2 regions of the Planotetraspora sp. GP83 genome follow, and region 1 is predicted to be linked to the other one. Evidence: riboswitches for the same ligand, from Rfam matches in the RefSeq annotation. Region 1 holds a riboswitch; the other holds the start of a gene.

What was found. Region 1 has a riboswitch for cobalamin ahead of ABH927_RS25290 (CbtB domain-containing protein). Riboswitches for the same ligand answer to the same signal wherever they lie in the genome.
Region 2: another riboswitch for cobalamin. It lies ahead of ABH927_RS08790 (ribonucleoside-diphosphate reductase subunit alpha); the one in region 1 lies ahead of ABH927_RS25290 (CbtB domain-containing protein).

The regions. Positions count from the first base shown of each region.
Region 1 covers NZ_JBGCBZ010000019.1:165,142-172,365, reverse strand. Annotated here, with positions in the region: gene cbiE (precorrin-6y C5,15-methyltransferase (decarboxylating) subunit CbiE) at 1-261, opposite strand, end outside; gene ABH927_RS25310 (cobyrinate a,c-diamide synthase) at 258-1,670, opposite strand; gene cobO (cob(I)yrinic acid a,c-diamide adenosyltransferase) at 1,704-2,306, opposite strand; gene ABH927_RS25300 (putative cobaltochelatase) at 2,308-4,311, opposite strand; gene ABH927_RS25295 (CbtA family protein) at 4,350-5,090, opposite strand; gene ABH927_RS25290 (CbtB domain-containing protein) at 5,111-5,323, opposite strand; cobalamin riboswitch at 5,357-5,499, opposite strand; gene ABH927_RS25285 (histidine phosphatase family protein) at 5,517-6,095, shown strand; gene ABH927_RS25280 (cobyric acid synthase) at 6,019-7,224, opposite strand, start outside.
Region 2 covers NZ_JBGCBZ010000005.1:26,581-33,804, forward strand. Annotated here, with positions in the region: partial or broken gene ABH927_RS08775 (IS5/IS1182 family transposase) at 1-116, opposite strand, end outside; gene ABH927_RS08780 (mechanosensitive ion channel family protein) at 107-1,228, opposite strand; gene ABH927_RS08785 (ribonucleotide-diphosphate reductase subunit beta) at 1,257-2,255, opposite strand; gene ABH927_RS08790 (ribonucleoside-diphosphate reductase subunit alpha) at 2,529-4,757, opposite strand; cobalamin riboswitch at 4,876-5,093, opposite strand; gene ABH927_RS08795 (Bug family tripartite tricarboxylate transporter substrate binding protein) at 5,138-6,103, opposite strand; gene ABH927_RS08800 (helix-turn-helix domain-containing protein) at 6,196-7,224, opposite strand, start outside.

The DNA.
Region 1 (7,224 bases):
CGTGCCGACCCCGTAGAACATCGGATCGCCGCTGGCCAGCACGCATACGGCCTGGTGGGCCCGCTCGGCCAGCAGCCCCTCGACGGCCGGCAGCATCGGCGAGGGCCACGTGACGCGTTCCGCGCCGGTGTCCGGCACCAGCGCGAGCTGCCGCGCGCCACCCATGAGGACCTCTGCGGCGCCTATCTCGCGCCGCGCGACCGGAGACAGCCCGGCCCAGCCGTCGGCGCCGATGCCGACGACGGTCACCAGCCCGCTCATGCGCCGCGAGCCGCTCGTGACACCAATCTCCGGGCGAGGTGAGGGCTTCCGGCCCAGTGCAGGTGCACGTAGGACGCGGCCAGTCGCGGCCCGCCGTACCCGTCGGCGCCGTCCCGCCATCGGTAGAGCGGCGGCACGTCACTGGCCGGGCTGACGCGCGTGCGGTGGAACTCGTGGCCGTGGTAGCGCTCCCCCTCCCGGGTCAGCACCGAGTCGCGTACGGCCACGGCCCGCCGATAGCCGAGCGTGAGCGTGCCCGTCATGGTGGCGGTGGCGTCCACGACCCCGCACATGGGACGGCCGTCCAGCTCCCGGCACAGATAGAGCAGCCCGGCGCACTCGGCCACGATGGGCCCGCCGAAGGCGGCGACCTCCCGGCGGAGCGGCTCGTTGGCCGACAGCTCGGCGGCGTACACCTCGGGGAATCCGCCGGGCAGCACGAGGGCTGACGCGCCAGCGGGAAGGGTCTCGTCGCTCAGCGGGTCGAAGACGGCCACCGTGGCCCCGGCCGCCTCGATCAGCTCGGCCTGCTCCGCGTACCCGAACGTGAACGCCTTTCCCCCGGCCACCGCCACGACCACGTCACCGTCACCGTCACGGCCCTCCTCGGGAGGCATACCGGCGAGGACCTGGTGTGGGTTCCACGCGGGGGCGTTGAGGGGGGACGCGCCGCGGGCGAGCCGTACGAGCGCTTCCAGGTCGCAGGTGGCCGTCACCAGCTCGCCCAGCGCCGCCACCGCGCGCACCGCTTCGGCCGTCCGCTCGGCGGGGGGCACGAGGCCGAGATGGCGGGAGGGCGTCGCGGCCACTTCGGTACGGGGGATGGCCCCGAGCACCGCGACCCCCGTCTCGGCGAGCGCGTCGCGGCAGATCTGCTCGTGCCGGGGCGAGCCGATCCGGTTGAGGATCACGCCGCCGATCCGTACCCGGGTGTCGTAGGACGCGAACCCGTGGACCAGCGCGGCCACCGATCGCCCCTGCCCGGACGCGTCGACGACCAGCACCACCGGCGCGTCAAGCACGCGCGCGACATGCGCGGTCGACGCGAAGTCGCCGCCGGACGCGCCGTCCGGCACGGCTCCGGCGTCCGGTACGGCGGCGCCGTCGTACAACCCCATCACGCCCTCGATGACGGCGATCCCGGCCCCGGCGGCGCCATGCAGTCCGGCGGCGCCACGCAGGAGCAGGGGCTCGATCAGCGCCTCACCGACGAGCCAGGGGTCGAGGTTCCGCCCCGGGCGCCCGGCGGCCAGCGCGTGGTAGCCGGGATCGATGTAGTCCGGCCCCACCTTGTGCGGCGAGACCGTGAAGCCCTTGGCCGTCAGGGCCGCCATCAGCCCCGTGGCCACCGTCGTCTTGCCGGATCCCGAGGAGGGCGCCGCGATGACGAGGCGCGGAAGCTCAGCCACTCCCGCCCCTCCCCCGCGATCGGACCGCGCCGATCACCATTCGATGCCCTTCTGGCCCTTCTGGCCCGCGTCCATGGGGTGCCTGACCTTGGTCATCTCCGTGACCAGGTCGGCGGTCTCCAGCAGGCGCGGATGGGCGTCCCTGCCGGTGATCACCACGTGCTGGATGCCGGGACGGCCGGCGAGAGCGGCCACCACGTCCTCCACATCGATCCACCCCCATTTGATGGGGTAGGTGAACTCGTCCAGCACGTACAGCCGGTAGGTCTCGGCCGCGAGGTCGCGCTTGATCTGCTCCCATCCCTCACGGGCGTCGGCGGCGTGGTCCTCCTCGGCGCCGGCCTTCTTGATCCACGACCAGCCCTCGCCCATCTTGTGCCACGCGACCGTGCCTCCCGCGCCCGACTCGCTGAGCACGGCCAGGGCCCGCTCCTCGCCCACTCGCCACTTGGCCGACTTGACGAACTGGAAGACCCCGACCGGCCAGCCCTGGTTCCACGCGCGGAGCGCGAGCCCGAACGCCGCGGTCGACTTCCCCTTGCCCGGGCCGGTGTGGACGAACACCAGCGGCCGGGTGCGCCGCTGCCTGGTCGTGAGGCCGTCGTCCGGCACCGCCGCCGGCTTCCCCTGAGGCATGTCAGGCCGCCTTCCTGCGCTCGTGGACGAGCTCGCGCAGCCCGTCCGCGGCCAGCTCCTCCAGCCGTACGGCTTCGCCGCCCAGCCGTCCCGCCAGCCGTACGGCGAGGCCGAGCCGTACGGGTCCGCTCTCGCAGTCGACCACGACGGAGGTCACGCCGCGCAGCAGCGCGGCGGCGCGGTCCACGTCGGCCGTCGCGCCCGACGTGACGCGTCCGTCGGTGACCACGACGAGCAGCGGCCTGCGTGACGGGTCGCGGAGCCGTTCGACCCGCAGCACCTCGGCGGCCCGGCGCAGGCCCTCGGCGAGCGGCGTGCGCCCGCCCGTGGGCAGGGAACGCAGCCGTGCCGCACCCGCCTCCACCGAGGAGGTCGGGGGAAGCACCAGCTCCGCGGCCGAACCGCGGAACGTCACGAGACCGACCTTGTCACGGCGCTGGTAGGCGTCGAGGAGCAGGCTCAGCACGGCCCCCTTGACGGCCTCCATCCGGCGGCGAGCCGCCATCGACCCGCTCGCGTCCACGGCGAAGAGCACGAGGTTGCCCTCGCGGCCCTCGCGTACGGCCTCGCGCAGGTCGCCGGGCCGCACCACCAGCCCCGGCCCGGTCCTGCCGCGTTCACGCTGGTGTGGGGCCGCCGCGCGAAGGGTCGCCGTGAGATGGGGCGAGGTGAGGCGGCCCACCGGCGTCCGCGACCCCGAGACCCGGCCGTACGGCGTGCGGGCTCGTGACCGCCGTCCGGGGCTGCCCGTGCCGAGCCCCGGGACGGTCAGCGCACGCACCCGGTACGGCTCGCCCGGCCGCGCGGTGGACGTGGCCGCCTGCCCCTTCCCGGCGCCACCGGCTTCGCCATCTCCTGTGCCACTCGTAGTCGTATCCGCCTGGCCGTTCTCCGCGCTGTCCGCCTGGCCGTTCTCCGCGCTGTCCGCCTGGCCGTTCCCGGCGCTGTCGGCCCCGCCGTCGGGGTCGGTGTCCGGGTCGGGGTCCGGCTTGGAGTTGTCGAGAAGCTCGTCGAGCTCTGACTCGTCGAGGCCGGGAGCGTCAAACGGGTCACGGCGGCGCCGGTGCGGCAGGGCCAGGCGGGCCGCGGCCCGCACGTCCTCGGCGGTGACCTCCGTGCCTCCTCGCCAGGCCGCGTGGGCGACGGCGGCATGGGCGGTGATCAGGTCGGCCCGCATGCCGTCCACGCCGAACGCGGCGCAGACGGTGGCGATCTGCCGTAGCGCGGCGTCGGAGAGCGCCACGTCACGAAGGCGGCCCCGCGCCTCGGCTATGCGAGCGGCCAGCGCTTGCTCCTCCGCCGTCCATCGGGCGGCGAAGCCCTCCGGGTCGTCCTCGAAGGACAGCCGCCGCCGCACCACCTCGGCCCGCTCGCCGGGGTCGCGTGACGCGGCCACCTCGACGGTCAGCCCGAAGCGGTCGAGGAGCTGGGGCCGCAGCTCGCCCTCTTCCGGGTTCATCGTACCGACCAACAGGAACCGCGCCGGGTGCCGTACGGACACCGCGTCGCGCTCGACGTAGCAGGTGCCCAGCGCGGCGGCGTCGAGGAGCAGGTCCACCAGGTGGTCGTGCAGCAGGTTGACCTCGTCCACGTACAGCACGCCGCGGTGGGCGGCGGCGAGCAGGCCGGGCTCGAAGGACTTCACGCCCTCGGTGAGCGCGCGTTCGAGGTCGAGCGAGCCGACCAGGCGGTCCTCGGAGGCTCCCACCGGAAGCTCGGCCAGCCTGGCGGGCCGCACCGACGCGTCGGGCCGGGGTCCGTGGGGCCCGTCGGGGCACGCGGGCTCCGGAGCGGCGGGGTCGCAGGAGAACCGGCACCCGGGCACGACGGCGACCGGCGGCAGCAGCGCCGAGAGCGCCCGCACGATGGTCGACTTGGCGGTGCCCTTCTCGCCGCGGATGAGCACCCCGCCGGTACGCGGTGACACGGCATTGAGGATCAGGGCCAGCTTGAGCTGATCGAGCCCCACGATCGCCGTGAACGGATAGTGGCGCGCGTCAGGCATCTCGCCTCGTTCTGTCATGAGTCATCGGTCGCTCCCGCTCACGCGGGGAGTGCGGGAGCGGGGGCGTAGCGGGACGTGAGCACGCGCTCGGCCAGCGGGCCGAAGATCAGCCCGACGCCCGCCCACAGGGTGACCTGCGTGCCGAGCGAGGCGAGCCGGAATCTCCACAACAGAGCGGCCGGGAAGTGGGCCGGCACCTCGTCGATCGCCGGGAGCAGCAGGCACGCCGCGGTCACGGCGACGAGGAACGCCGCCACGGCCAGCAGCGCCGCGTTCCAGCCGCCGTAACGGGGGGCGAGGCGGCGGCGCAGATAGAGCGCCACGGCGGCGAGGGCCACCGAGCCGGCGACGAGCGCGAAGTACACGACGGTCCGCTCCCGGAGACTGTCCGGGTCGCCGACCCCCGGCGGGTTCGCGGGGTACTTCAGGAACGGCACCAGCGCGACGGTGACGAACGCCCCGAGCGCGATCAGGGCCGCGGTGGCCCGCGCGCTAAGCGCGCCCAGGCGCCCGTAGGCGAAGGCGAACACGAGCGCGAAGACGCCGCCGATCGCGACGCCGTAGACGCCGACGGCCGTGGCGAGGCCCACGGTCGACTGGACGGCGCGGCTGAACGGCTCAGGTTCGGCCGCCTCCTCCGCCGCGTGCCCGACGTGGGCGCCTTCAAGGACGATGGCACGCCCGAGCTCCGGCTCGCCGAAGACCCAGGCGAAGACGAGAGCGAGGACAGCGGCGACCAGGCCCGCGAGCATGCCGCGGACCAGCAGATTTCTCACCATTGCGGTGACTCGTCCCCTTGTCAGTGACAGGGGAAGCCGAGCAGGTGACGGCCGTCGTGCACGAACTCGTGCACGCCGTTCCCGGAGATCAGGGCGGTGACGCCCTGCTCCGCGCCGACGAAGTAGAGGAGGACGATGGCCAGGACGCCGGCGAAGACGGCCCAGGGGATCAGCTCGCGGACCGGAATGCTGACCGGAACGGGCTGGGAGTGGGGAACGGCGGCTTGAGCCATGGGAAGAGCCTCCTCGGGATCACGCGTCCCAATTGGGGTGGCGGTGACGATGGAGGGTCTGACTCCCGGTCCCGGAGGACCGGTCACAGTGGCGCGGCCGTACCAGAGTCTCGCTGGCTTCCCCACATCATCATTAATGTCGCTTTACGCTACGACCTGACATACCGCAGCGTCAATTGAGCAAAGGGTCCGAATGACCGTCCGCCTGGTCCTTGTTTGTCACGGTTACACCGAGGCGATGCGCCGAGCGGCGTTCCCCCTCGACGAAGAACTGGACGAGCGGGGGCTGCGGCAGGCCTCCGACGCCGCCCCCCTGTACGCCGGAGTCAAGAGCGCCTCGTGCGGCCCGTCGCGGTGCTGCGGGGAGACCGCCGCCGGGCTGGGGCTGCACGCCGAGGTCGACGAGGGGCTGCGCGACTGCGACTTCGGCCACTGGGCCGGGAGGTCGCTCGCCGAGGTCCAGGCGGCCGATCCGGAGGGCGTCCGGGCCTGGCTGACCGACCCGTCCGCGGCCCCGCACGGGGGCGAGTCAGTGCTCGCCCTCGTCGATCGGGTCGGCGCGTGGCTGGCCTCAGCCGCGAGCGGGGTCGCGGTGACACACCCCGCCGTGATGAGGGCCGCGGTCGTCCACGTGCTCCGCACACCGGCCGAGGCGTTCTGGGCGATCGACGCCGAGCCGCTCTCCCGCCTCTCGCTCACCGGCCACGGGGGTCGCTGGCGACTCCGCCTGGCGGAAGCGCCGGCAGGCCGTCAGGAGCGCCGTTCTCGATGAGCGCGAGCAGCGCGTCCGTGTCGACGTGCCGCTCGATCAGGTCGCCGAGCGCGTCGAGTTGCCGCTCCCTGAGCGCGGCGAAGGACACCCCCGGCGACGGCGCGAAGCCGGTCCTCCCCGCGGCGGACGCGACCTCGGTCAGGAAGGCGCGGCGGAACTCGTCGTTCTCGAGCGCGCCGTGCCAGGTCGTCCCCCACACGGCCCCCGCCCGGCAGCCGTCCAGGAACGGCTCGGCGTCGCCGTCCCTGGACACGATCCCGTGGTGGATCTCGTAGGCCGCGACGCGGCAGCCGTACGCCTCTCCGACCGGCCGGGCGAGCGTCTTGCCCGCCGCGAACTCGACGGTGGCGGGGAGCAGGCCGAGCCCTTCGACCAGTCCCGCGCCCGACTCCACGTCGTCGCGGATCCACCGCGCGAGCATCTGGTAGCCGCCGCAGATCCCGAGAACGGGCCCGCGCCGCTCCGCGATGGCCGACGCGAAGCCGGTACGGCGGAGCCACCCGAGGTCGCTGACCGTGGCCCGCGACCCCGGCAGGATGACCAGGTCGGCCTCGGCGATCTCCGCGACGTCACCGGGCGAGCTGAGGAGCCTGACCACGACGCCCGGCTCCGCCACGAGGGCGTCGATGTCGGTGAAGTTCGAGATCCTGGGATAACGCACCACGGCCACCCGCAGGCTCCGCCCCGGACCGGGCGGCGCCTGCCGGACGCCCTGGTTGTCCAGGGCGAGCGAGTCCTCCAGGTCCATCCAGAGCCCGTCGAGCCATGGCAGCACGCCGTACACCGGGCGTCCGGTGAGGTCCCGCAGCGTGTCGAGGCCGGGAGCGAGAAGCTCGGGCGCGCCGCGGAACTTGTTGATCAGGAATCCGCCGATCAGCGCCTGGTCCTCGGCGTCGAGCAGCGCGAGCGTGCCGTAAAGGGACGCGAAGACGCCGCCGCGGTCGATGTCCCCGACGACGATCACGGGGATGCCGGCGGCGCGGGCCAGCCCCATGTTGGCGATGTCGCCCCTGCGGAGGTTGATCTCCGTGGGGCTGCCGGCCCCTTCGCAGACGACCACTTCGAAGGACGACCGGAGCCGCTGGTAGGACTCCAGCGCGACCTGCCTGAGGCGGTCCTTGTACGCGCC
Region 2 (7,224 bases), on a different contig from region 1:
GAGCGGATGCGCGGGCGCCGGAAGGCGTGCAACAGGGCGAAGGTCTGCTCGGCAGCGTGGCGCTGTTTGCCCAGGCCGGAGCCATGTTCGGTGCCGCGGCGGACGATCAGCGGCCGGGGGCGGACGATGGCTCCGCGCTCCGCGTGTCCTCCACGCGGAGCCGGGGGATGGTCTCCGGGTACTTCTCGCGGATGAACGTGACGAGGTGCTCGCGGATGTCGCACCGCAGGTCCCAGGCGCTCGGCGAGTCCGCGGCACTCATCAGCGCGCGCAGCTCGACGAGCCCGGCCGGTGTGATGTCGGTGACCTGGAGGGTCCAGTCCTTCTGGTCCCAGAGCGGATTGGCCCGCAGAGCATGGTAGAGCTCCGTGCGCAGTTCCTCGACCGGAACGGACCAGTCCACTCGGAGGTAGACGCTGCCGAGGATCCGGGTCTCGTGCCGTGTCCAGTTCTCGAACGGGTTGGTGGTGAAGTAGGACACCGGGAGGATGAGCCGCCGCTCGTCCCACAGGCGGAGGGCCACGTAGGTGAGGGTCAGCTCCTCGATGCGGCCCCATTCGTCCTCGACGACGACCACGTCGTCGAGGCGGATGGCGTCGCTGAAGGCCAACTGCAGCCCGGCCAGCATGTTGCCCAGCGTGGACTGGGCCGCGACACCGGCCACCACTCCCGCGATCCCGGCGGACGCCAGGAGCCCCGCCCCGAGGGCCCGCACCTCAGGGAAGGTGAACAGCATGGCGCCCAGCGCGACGATCACCACAACGGCCGCCGACACCCGGCGGACCAGGGTGATCTGGGTGCGGATCCGGCGGGCCCGGCGGTTGCGCTCGCCCTGGACGTGCAGCAGGCGGTCCAGGACGACGTCGGTGACGGCGTAGGCCGCCTGGATGACGAGCCACGTCACGCAGGTGATCAGCAGCAGCGTGAACAGGTGCTGGAGAAGGCCGTGGGCCGCGGGAAGGGACATGTCGGGCGTGTAGACGGCGTTGGCGGTCACCAGCACGGCCGTGGCGAACCCCGGCCAGGTGCACCGGCGCACGACCGGGCCGGCGAGCGCCCATCGCTCCCCGATGAGTCGCGATTTCAGCGCTCGCCTGATCAGCTCCACCACGATGATCGCGGCGACGACGGCGATCGCCATGACTCCCCAATTCCATAGGGTTCCCGAATTCCACAGGGCTTCCGAATTCCACGCGGCCGACAGGACGGCGCCCCCCTTCGTCGTCATGGTGTTCCCTTTGCCCTCTTGAGGCGCTTTAGAACGACTCGTCGAAGCTGACGTCCCCCTCGACGGCCACCTGGTAGGCGGAGACCCTGCGCTCGAAGAAGTTCGCGAGCTCCTGGACGTCCTGGAGCTCCATGAAGGCGAACGGGTTGGCCGTGCCGTACCGGATGGGCAGGCCGAGCCGGGCGAGCCGCTGGTCGGCGACGTATTCGAGATACTGCCGCATCTGCTCCGCGCTCATGCCGTGCAGCCCGTCGCCGCAGAGGTCGCGGGCGAAGGCCAGCTCGGCGGCGACCGCCTCCTCGATCATCAGGGTGACCTGCTTGCCGAGGTCGTCGTCGAAGAGGCCGGGCTCCTCGCGCCGCACGGTGTCCACGACGTCGAAGGCGAACTCCATGTGCATGGACTCGTCGCGGAACACCCAGTTGGTCCCCGTGGCCAGGCCCCCGAGGAGGCCGCGGGAGCGGAGCCAGTAGACGTAGGCGAAGGCGCCGTAGAAGAACAGGCCCTCGATGCAGGCGGCGAAGCAGATCAGGTTGAGCAGGAACCGCCGCCGGTCGTCCCTGGTCTCCAGGCGGTCGAGCCCGTTGATCGAGTCGATCCACCGGAAGCAGAACTCGGCTTTGTCCCGGATCGAGGGGATGTGCTCCACGGCGGCGAACGCCTTGGCCCGCTCGTCGTGGTCGGGCAGGTAGGTGTCGAGGAGGGTCAGGTAGAACTGGACGTGGACCGCCTCCTCGAACAGCTGCCTGCTGAGGTAGAGCCGCGCCTCGGGGGCGTTGACGTGCTGGTAGAGGTTCAGCACGAGGTTGTTGGCCACGATCGAGTCACCGGTGGCGAAGAACGCCACGAGCCGGTTGATCAGATGCCGTTCGCCGTCGTCGAGCCTCGCCAGATCGGCCAGGTCGGAGTGGAGGTCCACCTCCTCCACGGTCCACGTGTTCCGGATCGCCGCGCGGAACCGCTCGTAGAACCCCGGATACCGCATGGGCCGCAGGGTCAGGTCCATCCCCGGATCGAGCAACATCATCTTTGTCACCTTCCTCTGGTGGTGATCATGCACAGGTTCCCGCGCATCCGGCATGACCTGCGCCAACCTCAATCGTGATCATGCAGAGGGTCCCGACCATGCAGGTCTACCGGCGCACGTGCCGTACGCGATCATGCACTGCCGGGCAGCTGCATGATCACGAATGGCGCACCCCCTGGGCACCCGGCGTTCACGGGAAGGCGTGCATGATCACGCGCACGGTCGGCGCAGGTCAGCCGGCCTTCGCGGGAATGTCTGCATGATCACGCGGAGTTATTGGCACGCTTCGCAGGTCTCGGGGCTTTCGAGGGAGCAGGCGATCGCCTCGGCGTCCACCGCCGGGGCGGACACCGTCGTCTGGGCGATCCGCGTCGCGGGGCGCGAACGCAGGTAATAGGTCGTCTTCAGGCCCGACCGCCACGCGTAGGCGTACATCGACGAGAGCTTGCCGATCGTCGGGGTGGCCATGAAGAGGTTCAGCGACTGCGCCTGGTCGATGTACGGCTGCCGCGCCGCGGCCAGGTCAATGAGCGCCTTCTGCGGCAGCTCCCAGGCGGTCCGGTAGAGCGCCCGGAGCTCCTGCGGGATGCCGGGGATGTCCTGCACGGAGCCGTCCGCCCGCTTGATGGCGTCGCGCATGGCCTGGGTCCACAGCCCCCGGGCCTGGAGGTCACGCACGAGATAGCGGTTGACCTGGAGGAACTCTCCGGAGAGAGTCTCCCGCTTGAAGACGTTCGACACCTGCGGCTCGATGCACTCGTAGCAGCCGGCGATGGACGCGATCGTGGCCGTGGGCGCGATAGCGATCATCAGCGAGTTCCGCAGGCCGGTCTCGGCGATCCTGGCCCGGAGCGCGGCCCACTCGCCGGGATGCAACGGCGAGCACGGGTAGTGGTCCAGGTGGAGCACGCCGTCCGAGGCCCTGGTCTCCTCGTACGACGGATGGCGCCCCCGCTCCGCCGCCAGATCGGCCGACGTGCCGTACGCCGCGAGCGCGATCTCCTCGGCGATCCTCGTCGACAGCGCCAGCGCCTCCGGCGAGTCGAACGGCAGGCGCAGCGCGAAGAACACGTCCGCCAGGCCCATCACGCCGAGCCCGACGGGGCGCCACCTCCGGTTGGCGGCCTCGGCCTCCGGCGTGGGATAGAAGCCGAGGTCGATCGTCCGGTCAAGGAACCGTACGGCGGTGCGCACGGTGGCGCGGAGCCGCGTCCAATCGAGATCCCCCGCGTCGAGGTGAGCGGCGAGGTTGACCGAGCCGAGGTTGCAGACGGCGGTCTCGGCGTCGCTCGTCACCTCGAGGATCTCGGTGCAGAGGTTGGACAGGTGGATGACGTTGCGCGGCAGCGCGGTCTGGTTCGAGGTGCGGTTGGCGGCGTCCTTGAACGTCATCCAGCCGTTGCCGGTCTGGGCGAGCGTCCGCATCATCCGGGCGTACAGCGCCCGCGCGGAGACCTGCCGCACGAACCGCCCGGAGTCCTCCAGCTCGCGATATTTCCGGTCGAAGTCGGCGCCCCACAGGTCGGTCAGCTCGGGCGTCTCCTTGGGGTCGAACAATGACCACACCCCGTCGGCCTCGACCCGGCGCATGAACTCGTCCGGCACCCAGTTGGCGAGGTTGAGGTTGTGCGTGCGCCGGGCGTCCTCGCCCGTGTTGTCCCGCAGCTCCAGGAACTCCTCGATGTCCGCGTGCCAGGTCTCCAGGTAGACGCAGGCCGCGCCCTTGCGGCGGCCGCCCTGGTTCACCGCCGCCACCGAGGCGTCCAGGGTCCGCAGCCACGGCACGATGCCGTTGGAGAGCCCGTTCGTGCCCCGGATGAGGGAGCCCCGCGACCGGACCCGGGTCCACGAGACGCCGATCCCGCCCGCGTACTTCGACAGCCGCGCCACCTGGGCGTACCGCTCGTAGATGCCCTCCAGCTCGTCGCGCGGCGAGTCGAGCAGGAAGCACGACGAGAGCTGCTGCCTGCGCGCGCCCGAGTTGAACAGCGTGGGCGAGCTGGGCAGGTACGTCAGCGTGGACATCAGGCGGTAGAGCTCCGCCGCCTCCGCGACCGCCGCCTCACCCACCGACGCCTCAGCCACCGACGCCTCACCCACCGAGGACGACAGCCCGCAGGCCACCCGCAGGAAGAAGTGCTGGGGCCGCTCCAGCACGCCGCGCGTGATCGGGTGCCGCAGCAGGTAGCGGTCGTAGACCGTCCGCAGGCCGAAGTACTCGAACCGGCCGTCCGCCTCCGGATCGATCAGCGCGTCGAGCTCCGCCGCGTTGGCCGCCACGAATCCGGCGATCCCGTCGTGCAGGAGCCCCGCCTCGTGCGTCGCGGCGACCGACTCCGAGAAGCTCCGCACCCCGTGCGCGGCCACGTCGTCCGCGATCAGGCTCCCCAGCAGCCGCGCCGCGACCTTGGAGTTCTCCGGGTCGGTGACGACCCCGGCCGCCGCCTCCTCGATCGCCAGCCACCGGCTCTGCCGCGGATCCGCGATCGTCGTCTGTGTCACGTGCTCTCCCTCGCGAACTCAAGAGCATCGCGAGACGGGCACACCTCGGCACGCGCACGGCGGCGCCGTGCCGTACCGCGGCGGACCCTCCCGCGAGGCCCGGCGGAGTGCGCGCGAGGTCCGCGCGCACGTCACCGGCAGGTCTTCGGACTCGCGGGCATCCGGTACGGCTCTCGCCCGCCGGTCCTAATGGCCGTCGCTTCCCAGGCGCGTCTCATCGCGCCCAGTGCTCAGTTGACGGCGGTCGTTCCCGCTCACCGCTGCGGGGCAGTCCCGGACTCCCACCGGGTTCCCTCTTGCCTCACCCTGGGGTGAACCAGCAACGTGTGGATCCTACATCTAGTGCCATGCGACGCAACAACCCCTACAGGTTGTGTCCGTCACAGCAGCCCCAGATCGCCGAGGACCCGCTTGGTACGGCCGGCCTCGCTGGTGAGCCACTGCCGGAAGTCGTCCCCGGCGAGGCACATCGGCGTCCAGCCGTTACGGGCGCACGCCCGCCGCCAGGAGGGCGAGCCGTCCACGGCCCGGCAGAGATCGAGCAGCGCGTCGCGCTCCCGGTCTCCCAGCGTGCCGGGGCCGAGCAGGCCGAACCAGTCGGCGTAGATGAGGCGCACCCCGGACTCGACCAGGGTCGGCGCGTCCACCCCCGCCAGGCGCTCCGGCGAGGAGACGGCCAGCGGCCGGAGCCGTCCGGCCGCGATGTGCCGGGCGACGTCCCCGTGGCCGCCGAACCCGATCGTCGCCCGGCCGTCCAGCATCGCGGCGACCGCCTGAGAGCAGTCTCCGAAGGAGGTGTAGTGAAGCAGCCGCAGGTCCACGCCGAGCCCCTGGGCGGTCAGACCGTAGAGCAGGTGGTCGGCCCCGCCCGGGGCCCCGCCCGCGACCTTGGCCCCGGACGGGTCGCGGAGCAGGGCGGCGGCGAAGTCGTCGAACGTCCGGAATCGGGAGTCCGGGGAGGTGACGAGCACCTCCCACTGACCGGCCAGCCGGGCGAGGGGCGAGGCGCCGACGGCGAAGGGCCGGGCGCGGTCCATCGCCGCGACGGCGATGAGGGCGGGATCCGCGACCATCAGGTCGCCTCGGCGTCCCGCCGCGACGAACCGCGCGACGGACGGCGTCCCACTCCCGCCGTCCCCCTGCCGGCTCCTGATGTTCACGCTGCGCGCCCACTTGCGGCCCTCGATGAGCGCCTTCAGCTCGCGGGCGAAGCCGTCGCACAGGTTCCCGGCGGACCCCGGGACGACGAGGGAGATGTCGCCCTGCGACGGCGGGCCGTCCGTCCCGCACCCGGCCGCGAGGGCCGCCACGCCCGCCCCCAGCACGAGAACCGCCCGGCGTCGCACGTCGGCACCTCCCCAGAAGCTCCCGATACGGACAGAGTACGGCTAATTACGCCATGTGACCATATTTCCGGCTTTGGGATTCGAACCCCCGATCAGGACTCGATCAGCACCGGCTCCTCGGTGATGCGGATCATGTCTCCGGGCTTGGTGAGCGTGCCGTCGAGGTGGCGGACGCTCGTCGCGCCGGGCGGCGGGACGGTGTCGGCCATGCCCGCGTCGGTCCACCTGATGACGGCGGGACGCGTTCCCCGGGCTCCCGCGATGGTGAACTCGCACTGCCAGACGTTCTCGGGCAGCGCGATGGGCAGGCCTCGCCCGCAGGCGCGGAGCCGGGCCCCCGACAGCCAGCGCTGCAGTTGCTCGACGGCCAGGGCGGCACGGGTGGGGGCGCCGCCCTCGGCCTGCAGCACGATGGGGATCTTCGTCCCGCCCCAGTTGTAGAAGTACATCCGGCGGAGGTTGTAGTTCGCGCCGTAGAGCCCGACGAGGTAGAACCGGGCGGCGTGGTCGACCGCCGCCTGGCTGTCGAGCGATCCCTGGAGCGGGATCTCGTACGTCGTGCCGGTGTTCCAGAGGGGCCGGTGCACACCGGCCTCGTGCATGGCCCGATCCACGAACCGGACGATCTCCAGCATCGTCTCGGGGGGATCCGCCGGGTGCCGCTGGAACAGCTTGATGCCCGCGGCGTCGCAGTACCGGTAGCCGCCGAGCATCGCGAAGCTCCGCAGCGCCTCGCGCGCCTTCGCCTCCCACAAGCGGCCCATCCCCGGGCACACGATGACCGCCCGCGGGTCGGCCTCCCTGATGATGCCGGCGGCCCGGCGGGTCATCTCCACGAGACTCCGCGGCGAGCCGTTGTAGAACCTGGGATCGTTGGCCAGCACCCACAGCTCGTAGGCCTCGATCCTCCCGCGGTACCGGGTCGCCACCGCCCGTACGAACGCGTCCCAGTCGGCCAGGTCGTCCGGACCGGCGGCGCGGGAGCCGTCGCTGTAGGGACCGAGCGGAGCGCCCGGAGCGGCCCACGCGGGAGCGGCGCCGAACACGTACAGCGGGGGCAGCCCGGCCTTGTCCGCGCCCGCCACCAGGCGGTCGAGCGTGGCCCAGTCGTACTCGCCGCG